DNA from 3 places in the Pseudarthrobacter sp. IC2-21 genome. Region 2 is predicted to be linked to each of the others. Evidence: riboswitches for the same ligand, from Rfam matches in the RefSeq annotation. Region 2 holds a riboswitch; each other region holds the start of a gene.
The links. A riboswitch is a leader RNA that binds a small molecule or an ion and turns the genes downstream of it on or off. The one in region 2 is predicted to bind thiamine pyrophosphate.
Positions count from the first base shown of each region.

Region 1 (3,270 bases), 1.5 Mb from region 2:
ATGTCCCTGGCGGCCGCCGTCGGGCTCCTCCGTTTCCCTGACCTGCTGAGCCGAATGCACGCGGCCACGAAACCGCAGGTGCTGGGACTGTTCCTGCTCCTGGCGGCCATCGGCCTGCAGATGCGGTCGTGGTGGGTGTGGCCGGTGCTGCTGGTGGCATGGATTTTCCAGCTGCTGACGGTGCCGGTGTCCGCGCACATGGTGGGCCGGGCCGGCTACCGCACCAAGCACATGCACCGGGATTTGCTCAGCTCCGATGACCTGGAGGCCGTGGTCCAGAAAGCGGCCAAGTCGGCCCGCGACGAAGAGTCCTGACGGCTGAGGATTTTGCCCGGACCAGAGCCACAGCAAGACCGCCGGACAAGAGCCACGAACAAGAGCGCCGGGCTGTGGCCCGAACAAGAGCGCCGAGCCACAGCCCGGCAGCCGGACGGTAAATCCGTTAGACGATGTCCTGGGTCTTCGCGAACCGGGTGATGGCCCGCTGCGTGCCGCGGTTGGCGAGGACCTGGATGATGGTGCTGACCGAGGCCGAGATCAGCGCGAAGGTCAGGGCGGACCGAAGGCTCGTTGGGGTGTCTTCGTGCTTGCCGGTGGGGGGCTTCCGGCCGGTGGACTTTTCCCAGACGGTGTTGACTACCTTGGTGCCGACAAACCCGGCGGCGAGGCTGATTCCGGTGCCGAGCAGCTTGATGAACAGGTTCATGGGGTGAACTCCTTGTGGGCGGATCGGGGGACTGCCTTTAGCCTAACGTGATCAGCGTCCCAGCCGGCATTCAGGCAGGGCGCATGGACCCCAGAATCTCCCTGAGGGCCTCCACCACGAGGTCATGGTCCTGCATTTGCGGCAGCCCCGAGACGGTCACGGTGGCCACGGCGCCCACGCCGGCAACGTACACGGGAAAGGACCCGCCGTGTGCGGCATAGACGGATTCGTCATACCAGCCCTGGTCCTCGATCCTGCCGCCCCGCAGCCTTGCCCGCAGGCCCACCAGCAGCGATGGGATTTCGTACCGCGCGGCTGTGCGCTGCTTGGCCCGCACCCAGTGCTCGTTGTTGGGCGTGGCACCGTCCAGGGCCACGTGGAACAGGACCTGCTCGCCCTTGGTGATGTCGATGGCAATGGGCAGCTTCCTCGTTTTGCCCAGCTCCACCAGCAGCAGCCCCAGGTTGAGCGAATCGTCCTTGCTGAACCGCGGGAACTGCAGCTCGCTGATCTCGCCGTCGATCCTGGCAATCAATGCCTCCAGCGAACCGGGGGGCTGGCTCCCGCCGGCATCGGGATCGAACAGGGTCACATCGGACGGTTCGGCAGTCATGGCCCACAATCTACCGCGGCTGCGGTGTAAACTGGGTCACGCCCATCAGGGCAGATTTATTACGACAGGGGAGCGCCGCCGTCGGGCACTGCAGGAATGCAGCCGGTGGTGGGCGCTGAGAGTGCGGACAGCCGCAGACCCTCGAACCTGATCCGGTTAGTACCGGCGCAAGGGAGTCGAGCTTCTCAGAGTGTCCGGATCCGGGCGGCGCAGGCCGGGCCGAAACCGCGAATACTCTCCCCTCCTGTACCTCAGGAGGTTGACATGACAACAGTAAGCATCAAGAAGGCCGGCTACACCTGGCGCGTAGTGGACATCGTGGTGGCGGCTCTGATCGCCATCGCCGGCGGCGTGATCTTCTGGGCGTGGGACCAGGGCGCGGCGCTGGTCTCGGCACCGATGAACGCCACCTACCCGCCCCTGACCGGCCTGATCTCCGGCGGCTGGATGATTCCGGCCATTCTGGGCATGCTCGTCATCCGCAAGCCGGGCGCCGCACTGTTCTGCGAGGCCGTGGCCGCCACCGGTGAGCTCATGATGGGATCCCAGTACGGCACCACCGTGCTGATCTCCGGCATCCTGCAGGGCCTCGGCGCGGAACTGGTGTTCGCCGCGTTCGGCTACCGGAAGTTCAACCTGCCCACCGCCATGCTGGCAGGTGCCGGGGCAGGCCTCTTCTGTGGCCTGAACGACTCGTTCCTCCCGTGGGGCTGGAACATCGCCTACGAGGCCGGCGACAAAGCCGCCTACATTCTCTTCTGCGCCATCTCCGGCGCCGTAATCGCCGGTGCCGTGTCCTGGGTGGCCACCCGCGGCCTCGCGAGGACCGGTGTGCTGAGCTCCTTCGCGTCCCGGAAGGCCTCCTCGGAGCCCGTCTTCAACTGATGGCCGCTTCCGACGCCGGCGCCTCCGCCGTGCGCCCCGCAGCCGTGTCCGCCCGCGGCTGGGGGTGGCGGCACGCCGGCCGCGCCGTACCCGCCGTCCACGGGCTGGACCTGGACATTGCACCCGGTGAACGGGTGCTGCTCCTGGGCCCGTCAGGCGCCGGCAAATCAACGCTGCTGCATGCGCTGGCAGGGGTGCTGGGGGACGAAGGGGACGACGCCGATGAGACGGGCACGCTGCTGATCGACGGCGCCGAGCCGCGTGCCCGGCGCGGCCGCGCCGGACTTATGCAACAGGACCCTGAAACCCAGGTGGTCCTCTCCCGCGTGGGTGACGACGTCGCCTTTGGCGCCGAAAACCTGGCCGTGCCGCGGGACGAGATCTGGCGGCGGGTGGACGAAGCGCTCGACGACGTCGGGCTGCGGAGTGCCGGCCGCCCGGACGGTGCGGCGGGCCTTCCCCTGGACCACCCGACGTCGGCCCTGTCCGGGGGCCAAAAGCAGCGGCTGGCGCTGGCCGGGATCCTTGCGATGCGGCCAGGGCTGATCCTGCTGGACGAGCCGACCGCCAACCTCGACCCGGCCGGCGTCCTGGAGGTCCGTGACGCGGTGGGCCGCTCCCTCGATAAAACCGGGGCCACCCTGGTGGTGGTGGAACACCGGGTGTCCGTCTGGAAAGACCTGGTGGACCGGATCGTGGTGCTGCAGCCCGGCGTGGCTGCGGGGGTCGGCGCGGCTTCCGGCACCCCCGGCAGCGCCTCCGCAGTGCTCCTGGACGGGCCGCCGGACAGGGTGCTCGCCGAGGCGCGGGACATGCTGATCGACGCCGGGGTGTGGGTGCCGGGGTATGTTCCGGCCACGCGTCCCCGGACCGGCGCTTCCGGCAGCGTGGGCGCTTCCGGAAGCTCGGGTAGCTCCGGCGGAACGGGGGAGCTGTTGCTTGCAGCCGAGCACCTTGCGGTGTCCCGTGAGCGCCCGCGACGCCGGGGGTTCCGGACCATCCCGCCGGTCCCCGTCCAAACCGGCATCACCGCCCAGGTCCGGGCCGGCCAGGCACTGACCGTCAC
Region 1 is NZ_CP139145.1:3,916,394-3,919,663, reverse strand. It holds gene mnhG (monovalent cation/H(+) antiporter subunit G) at 1-315, shown strand, start outside; gene SBP01_RS18155 (DUF4235 domain-containing protein) at 443-706, opposite strand; gene SBP01_RS18150 (heme-degrading domain-containing protein) at 777-1,319, opposite strand; TPP riboswitch at 1,376-1,511, shown strand; gene SBP01_RS18145 (ECF transporter S component) at 1,584-2,204, shown strand; gene SBP01_RS18140 (ABC transporter ATP-binding protein) at 2,204-3,270, shown strand, end outside.
Region 1: another riboswitch for thiamine pyrophosphate. It lies ahead of SBP01_RS18145 (ECF transporter S component); the one in region 2 lies ahead of thiC (phosphomethylpyrimidine synthase ThiC).

Region 2 (3,270 bases):
GGCAGTGTCTCATCATGGAATGCCTCGGCGGTCACCGGATCCAGGGACAGCGCAAACTGGTCGCGCCAACGGAACTCGAACCTGGCCTTGGACAGGGCATCGTCCCGCTCGTGTGCGCCGGGGTGGCCCTTGGCGAGGTCGGCGGCGTGGGCGGCGATCTTGTAGGTGATCACCCCGGTCTTGACGTCGTCCTTGTTGGGCAGGCCCAGGTGTTCTTTGGGTGTGACGTAGCAGAGCATGGCGGTACCGTACCGGGCGATCTCCGTCGCCCCGATCGCCGAGGTGATGTGGTCATAGCCCGGAGCGATATCCGTGACCAGAGGCCCCAGCGTATAAAACGGGGCCCCGTTGCAGAGCTCCTGTTGGCGCTCCACATTCTCCCGGACCAGGTGGAACGGCACGTGGCCGGGGCCCTCCACCATCACCTGAACGTCGTATTGCCAGGCGCGCCGGGTGAGCTCGGCGAGCGTGTCCAGTTCCGCGAACTGGGCGGCGTCGTTGGCGTCCGCCGTGGCCCCCGGGCGCAGCCCGTCGCCCAGCGAGAACGCGACGTCGTACTTGGCGAAGATTTCGCACAGTTCATCGAAGTGGGTGTACAGGAAGTTCTCCTGGTGATGGGCAAGGCACCAGCCCGCCATGATCGACCCGCCGCGCGAGACGATCCCCGTCACGCGGTTGGCCGTCAGCGGCACATAGCGCAGTAGTACGCCGGCGTGGATAGTCATGTAATCCACGCCCTGCTCACACTGTTCGATGACCGTGTCGCGGAAAATCTCCCAAGTCAGCTTGTTGGCCTCCCCGTTGACTTTCTCCAGCGCCTGGTAGATGGGCACGGTGCCGATGGGGACGGGGGAGTTGCGGATGAGCCATTCACGGGTGGTGTGGATGTCGTCGCCGGTGGAAAGATCCATCACGGTGTCTGCACCCCACTGGGTGGCCCACTGCAGCTTGTCCACTTCCTCGGCGATGGAGCTGGTGACGGCCGAGTTGCCGATGTTGGCGTTGATCTTCACCAGGAATGCCTTGCCGATGATCATGGGCTCGGATTCGGGATGGTTGATGTTGTTGGGGATAATGGCGCGGCCGGCGGCCACTTCGCTGCGGACCAGTTCCACGTCGCAGTTTTCGCGCAGCGCAACGAACCTCATCTCCGGCGTCACCTGTCCCTGCCGGGCGTAGCGCATCTGTGTGACGGTTTTGCCTCCGACGGCGCGGCGGGGCACCGGTTGCGCCCCTTTCCACTCCGCGGAGGCGGCGCCGCGGCGCACGGCCGACTTGCCGTCGTCGAGCAGGTTCCGTTCCCTCCCGCTATACGGTTCGGTGTCAGCGCGCGCCACAATCCAGGGAAGCCGGAACGGGCTCAGACCCACCACGGGATCGCTGCCCGGACCGGACGTCCGGTAGACCCGGAAGGGGCCGTTCGCCTCGCCGTTGGGTGACGGCTCGAGGGCAATTTCCGTGACCGGCACCCTGATTCCGGAAGATGCGTCATCGATGAACGCCAACGAGTGGGACTTCAGGGACTGGGTTTCCGGAGACCGGTCCTGTGCCGGCCCGGATACGGCAGCTTCAGTGTCCGTGGCCGCCAAGGTGGTGGCAGTGGCATTTTGGACAGGGAGGGGCCATGCTTTTTGCGTACTCAAGGGAATACTCACTTCCTTCGCCGGCATTACCCGGACAGGTTCAACGGTCGCAGGCCGCGTCAGCCCGATCTCAGCCCCTGCAAGGGCACCCGTGTGGTCAAGACGAAGCTACCACAGCCGGTAGGGATGCCCGAAGAACACTTGAATTAAATTGAAGCTTCAAGTAAATTAGATGCATAGCGGCTTTCACTCCGAAGGCCGGCGGACCGGGAGCGTTCACATGACTGCAGAAGCCACCACACAGGATCTACTTCCTGCCGACCTCTCCATGGGCACGGTGATGCTCAAGGTAGGTGACATGAAGCTGATGACCGACTACTACCAGCGGGCCCTGGGCCTGGAAATCGTCGCCGAAGAAGACGGCGGCCTGTACCTTGGCCGCCGCCAGCGTCCCCTGGTCCACCTGGCCCCTGCTCCTTCGCTGCATCTGCCGGGCAGGGGAGAAGCCGGCCTGTTCCACACGGCCCTCCTTTTCGAAGACCAGGCCGCGCTGGCTGCCACCGTGGCCACCGCTGCCCAGTACGAGCCCCGGCTTTTCACCGGCAGCGCCGACCACCTGGTGAGCGAGGCCTTCTACTTCAACGACCCCGAGGGCAACGGCATTGAGCTTTACTGGGACCGGCCCCGCAAGAACTGGTCCTGGAACGGCACCGAAGTAGTAATGGACAGCCTGGCGCTCCCACCCCAGCGCTACCTTGAACAGCACCTCAGCCAGGAATCCCTGGACAGCCAGCTGGGAACCGAAGCCGGAGTGGGGCACATCCACTTGCAGGTGGGGGACGTCCACTCAGCGCACGAGTTCTATGTGGGCACTCTGGGATTTGAAAAGACCGCCGGTTGGCACGGGCAGGCCCTGTTCGTCTCGGCCGGCCGCTATCACCACCACATGGCCATGAACGTCTGGAACAGCCGCGGCGCCGGCCCCCGCAAGGACACCCTCGGCCTCGGCGAAGTGCTCATCGAAGTGCCGTCCGGAGACGACGTCGGCGCCCTCGCTGACCGCCTGAAAGTCGCCGGAGTGGCCTCCCACCACACAGGTGCCGAGTTGCGCTTTGAGGATCCGTGGCGCAACAACATCCGCGTTGCTGTCCGCTGACTGACCCTGGCCGGAAGTCAGCCCTGCCATGCACTAGGCTGATTTTGAACGGCCGGGGCTGCACTGGGTGCTGCCCGCGCGGGCCGCACCGTCGACGGAATGAGGGCTGTTCCCATGGGCTTCACTGAAATCTTTGTAGCTAGCCACGATGCCGCGCTGAAACGCGCCGGCGTGCTCGATGCCGGCGGCTCGCCGTCGGGACCAGGGCTGAGGATCCCGGGCGTCAGTGACTTCGAGATCGAGCAGCTGGGCGACCTCGCCGGCACGGCTGTACATGCCGGCGGCGAAGGCTATGAACTCGCAATGGTGGACGTTTCCAGCGACTCCCTTCTTGGCGTACCCCCGGCCATGGTGCGGGCTCTCGCGGACCTCCTCACCTACGAAACCGAGGGCGAGGGCAACGTGCTGGACGACGTCGCCGAAAAGTGGGCCGCCCAGGACGATATGCCGTTCGGTGCCGCCGACGCCCGCACCTACATCCAGCAGCTCGCTGAGCTGGCCAGTGGAGTTGACGACGCCGACCGGACCGGT
Region 2 is NZ_CP139145.1:2,453,344-2,456,613, reverse strand. It holds gene thiC (phosphomethylpyrimidine synthase ThiC) at 1-1,643, opposite strand, end outside; TPP riboswitch at 1,639-1,746, opposite strand; gene SBP01_RS11355 (VOC family protein) at 1,864-2,739, shown strand; gene SBP01_RS11350 (hypothetical protein) at 2,854-3,270, shown strand, end outside.

Region 3 (3,270 bases), 370 kb from region 2:
CGAAATCTGCGCATTCCAATCCTCCACGGGAAGCTGGGGTGCCGCGGCAATCCGGTAGCCGCCGTCGGGCAGTTGAACGATTTCCTGCTCCGGCATGTTGAGGCTGGCCCCGCCGCGCTGCCGCTCCAGTTCAACCCGTTTGAGCCCCACTTCCTTCAGGAGCTGCAGCACCGGGCCGGCCGTTCCGGCGTCGATCTGGGCCTGGACACCCTTGTAGTCCAGCTTGGCCCGGCTGCGGATCGTGGCCCGCCGCACGGACACACTGTCGACATGGGCGTCGCCGTTGAGGCCGAATTCCCAGACAAACGCCGAGCACAGTTGGTCGGCCAGCAGGCTGCCCGCCTCTTCGCTGATGACCTCGGGGTGCAGCGGAATCCGGCCATCGGGGGCGTAGAACGTCTGACCGCGGCGTCGGGTTTCGGCGTCGAGGCTACCGCCGGGGCGGACGAAGGACGGCACGTCCGCGATGGCGTACAGGACGCGGTAGCCGGCGCTGGCCCGCTCAATGAACAGCGCCTGGTCCAGATCCGTGGACGATGCCGGATCGATGGTCAGGAATTCAACGTCCGTCAGGTCAGTGACCGGCAGCTGATGCGCTGCCACGGCAGCCTCGGCGTCGCGGACTGCTTCGGCCGGGTAGGGCCCGGGCAGTTCCAGCTCAGTCCGCAGTGCACTCAGGGCTGCCGCGAGAGCGTTGGTCTTCTCGTGGACGTTGGGAGCCAACCGATGATGGGACACAAAAGTCAGATTAGCCCGATTTCCGGGGATCGTGCACGCTCCGCCCCGCCGTGCGCCGGATTCCCGGAACCGGCCGGCTGATTCTGCGGAACCGGCAGGGAAATCTCAGGCGGTACCGGCATCCAGGGCGGCCAGGAGGGCCCTGGCAGCGGCAGCGGGATCAGCCGCCTCCGTGATGGCGCGGACCACAACGATCCTGCTGGCACCGGCCGCCACCACCTGTTCTACGTTCGTCAGGTCAATCCCGCCGATCGCGAACCACGGCACGGCACCCGGACCGGCCGCATCACCCGCGTCACCGGCATCACCGGCGTGGGCGGCGGCCTTGACCGCGTCTGCGGCGTAACGTACCAGGTCAAGGCCAACGGCGGCACGACCGGGTTTGGTGGGGGTGGCCCACACCGGTCCCACGCAGAAATAGTCAAGGCCGTCGTCGCCGGCCACCGAGGACGACAAGCGGATGGCGCCTTCCACCTGCTCAGTGGTGTGGGTGGAAAGCCCCACCACGGCGCCGGGCCCCAGCAGCGTGCGGGCGGAGGCCACGGGCAGGTCTTGCTGGCCAATGTGGAACACCGGGGCGCCCGAGAGCATGGCGATGTCGGCGCGGTCATTCACTGCCCAGAGCCGTCCATGCCGGGCGGCGGCCGCCTGAAGGACTGCCAGCAGGTCCAACTCCTCGGCGGCCTCGATGTCCTTGTCGCGGAGTTGGATGATGTCCACGCCGCCGGCGAACGCGGCGTCCACAAAATCGGCAAAGTCCCCGCGGTCCCGGCGCGCATCGGTGCACAAGTACAACCTGGCGCCGCGGGGCAATCCGCGGGACTCCTGGGCAGTGGGGCTGGGGAGGGCGCTGGGGCTGGAGGACACGTTCATGGAAACCACCATAGTTCCCCTAAACTGGGCGAGTACTGCGGGAGCCCGTTACAGCCGTCACAAAGCGGCCGGGCTGAGAGGGCGTCAGAGCCGACCGCTTGACCTGATCCGGCTAGTACCGGCGTAGGGAAGGAAACACATGGTCCCCCCATCCGGCGGCGCGTCCGCCAGCACATCCCATCCTGCCGTGGGCAGCTACATGAACGGGCCCGCCGTCCTGCACGCGGACGTGGCGGTGATCGGTGGCGGCGTCATCGGCCACAGCATCGCGTGGGAGGCGCGGGCCTCCGGCCGTTCCGCAGTGCTGATCGACGACCAACCAGGCTCCGGGGCCAGTTGGGCGGCCGCCGGCATGCTCGCCCCCGTCAGTGAGCTGCACTACCAGGAGGAAAGCCTCCTGGAGCTGATGCTCGAGTCCTCGCGTCTCTGGCCTGACTTCGCGGCAAACCTCGGCCGGGCCGGGGCGGGGGACTTTGGCTACCTGACGACGCCGACCCTCGCCGTGGGTGCCGACGCCGCGGACCGTCGGGCGCTGATGGACCTCCGGGCCGTCCAGGAGGCCAACGGACTGCTCGTCGAGCCGCTGACGGTGCGCGACGCGAGGGCAAAGGAACCACTTCTCAGTCCCGCGATTTCGTGTGCCCTGGACATTCCCGCGGACCATCAGGTGGACCCGCGCAGGCTGATCGCCTCGCTCCGGACAGTGCTGGCCGGCCACCAACCGGGCGCCGGGACCTTCGTGGACGGCGCCGTCAACGGTTTCGCGGTCGGTTCCCGGGCCACCGGACTCCTCTGGGAGGGGGACCGGGTTCGGGGCGTGGAACTGGCCAATGGCGGAACGGTCCGGGCGGGGGAGACGATCGTAGCCAACGGCCTTCAGGCCGCTGCCCTGGAGGGCCTGCCGGCCGGGGTGCAGCTGCCCCTGAGGCCCGTATTCGGCGACATACTGCGCCTGCGCGTTCCACAGCACCTGCGTCCATTAGTGACCTCCACGGTACGGGGCCTGGTCCACGGAGTACCCGTATACATCGTCCCCCGCCAGGACGGCACAGTGGTGATCGGTGCAACACAGCGGGAGGACGCACTGCCGGAAGCCGGAGATACTGCCGCGCCAGGAACGGCCGTCTCTGCAGGCGGCGTTTACCAACTGCTGCGTGACGCGCAGGTCCTGGTACCCGCCGTCGCCGAGCTGGAGCTCATCGAGTGCACCGCGCGGGCGCGTCCTGCAACACCGGACAACGCACCGCTGCTCGGCCGGGTCTCCGTTCCCGACGGCGGACACGTGCGGGGGCTGATTATTGCCACCGGTTTCTACCGGCACGGAGTGTTGCTGGCCCCGGCGGCGGCAGCCATCTGCCGGGAACTGCTGGATGGCCGGATCGATCCGCACCGGGCCGCCCTGGACCCGGCAAGGTTTAGCGGCCGGCACCATGAAACCCTTCAACCCACAAAGGAAACAGCATGAATATCACCCTCAACGGCGCGCCGCATGCCGTGCCCCGGGAAGCGTCCATCACCACACTCGTCACACAGATCACGGGCCGCACGATCGCGGCCAACGGCCAGGCCACGGACGGGCAGAAACTTGGCGTCGCCATTGCCCGCAACTCGGAAGTGGTGCCCCGCAGCCAGTGGTCCGCCACAGCGCTCGCGGACGGG
Region 3 is NZ_CP139145.1:2,823,403-2,826,672, reverse strand. It holds gene SBP01_RS12980 (RNB domain-containing ribonuclease) at 1-738, opposite strand, end outside; gene SBP01_RS12975 (thiamine phosphate synthase) at 844-1,611, opposite strand; TPP riboswitch at 1,639-1,758, shown strand; gene thiO (glycine oxidase ThiO) at 1,811-3,076, shown strand; gene thiS (sulfur carrier protein ThiS) at 3,073-3,270, shown strand, end outside.
Region 3: another riboswitch for thiamine pyrophosphate. It lies ahead of thiO (glycine oxidase ThiO); the one in region 2 lies ahead of thiC (phosphomethylpyrimidine synthase ThiC).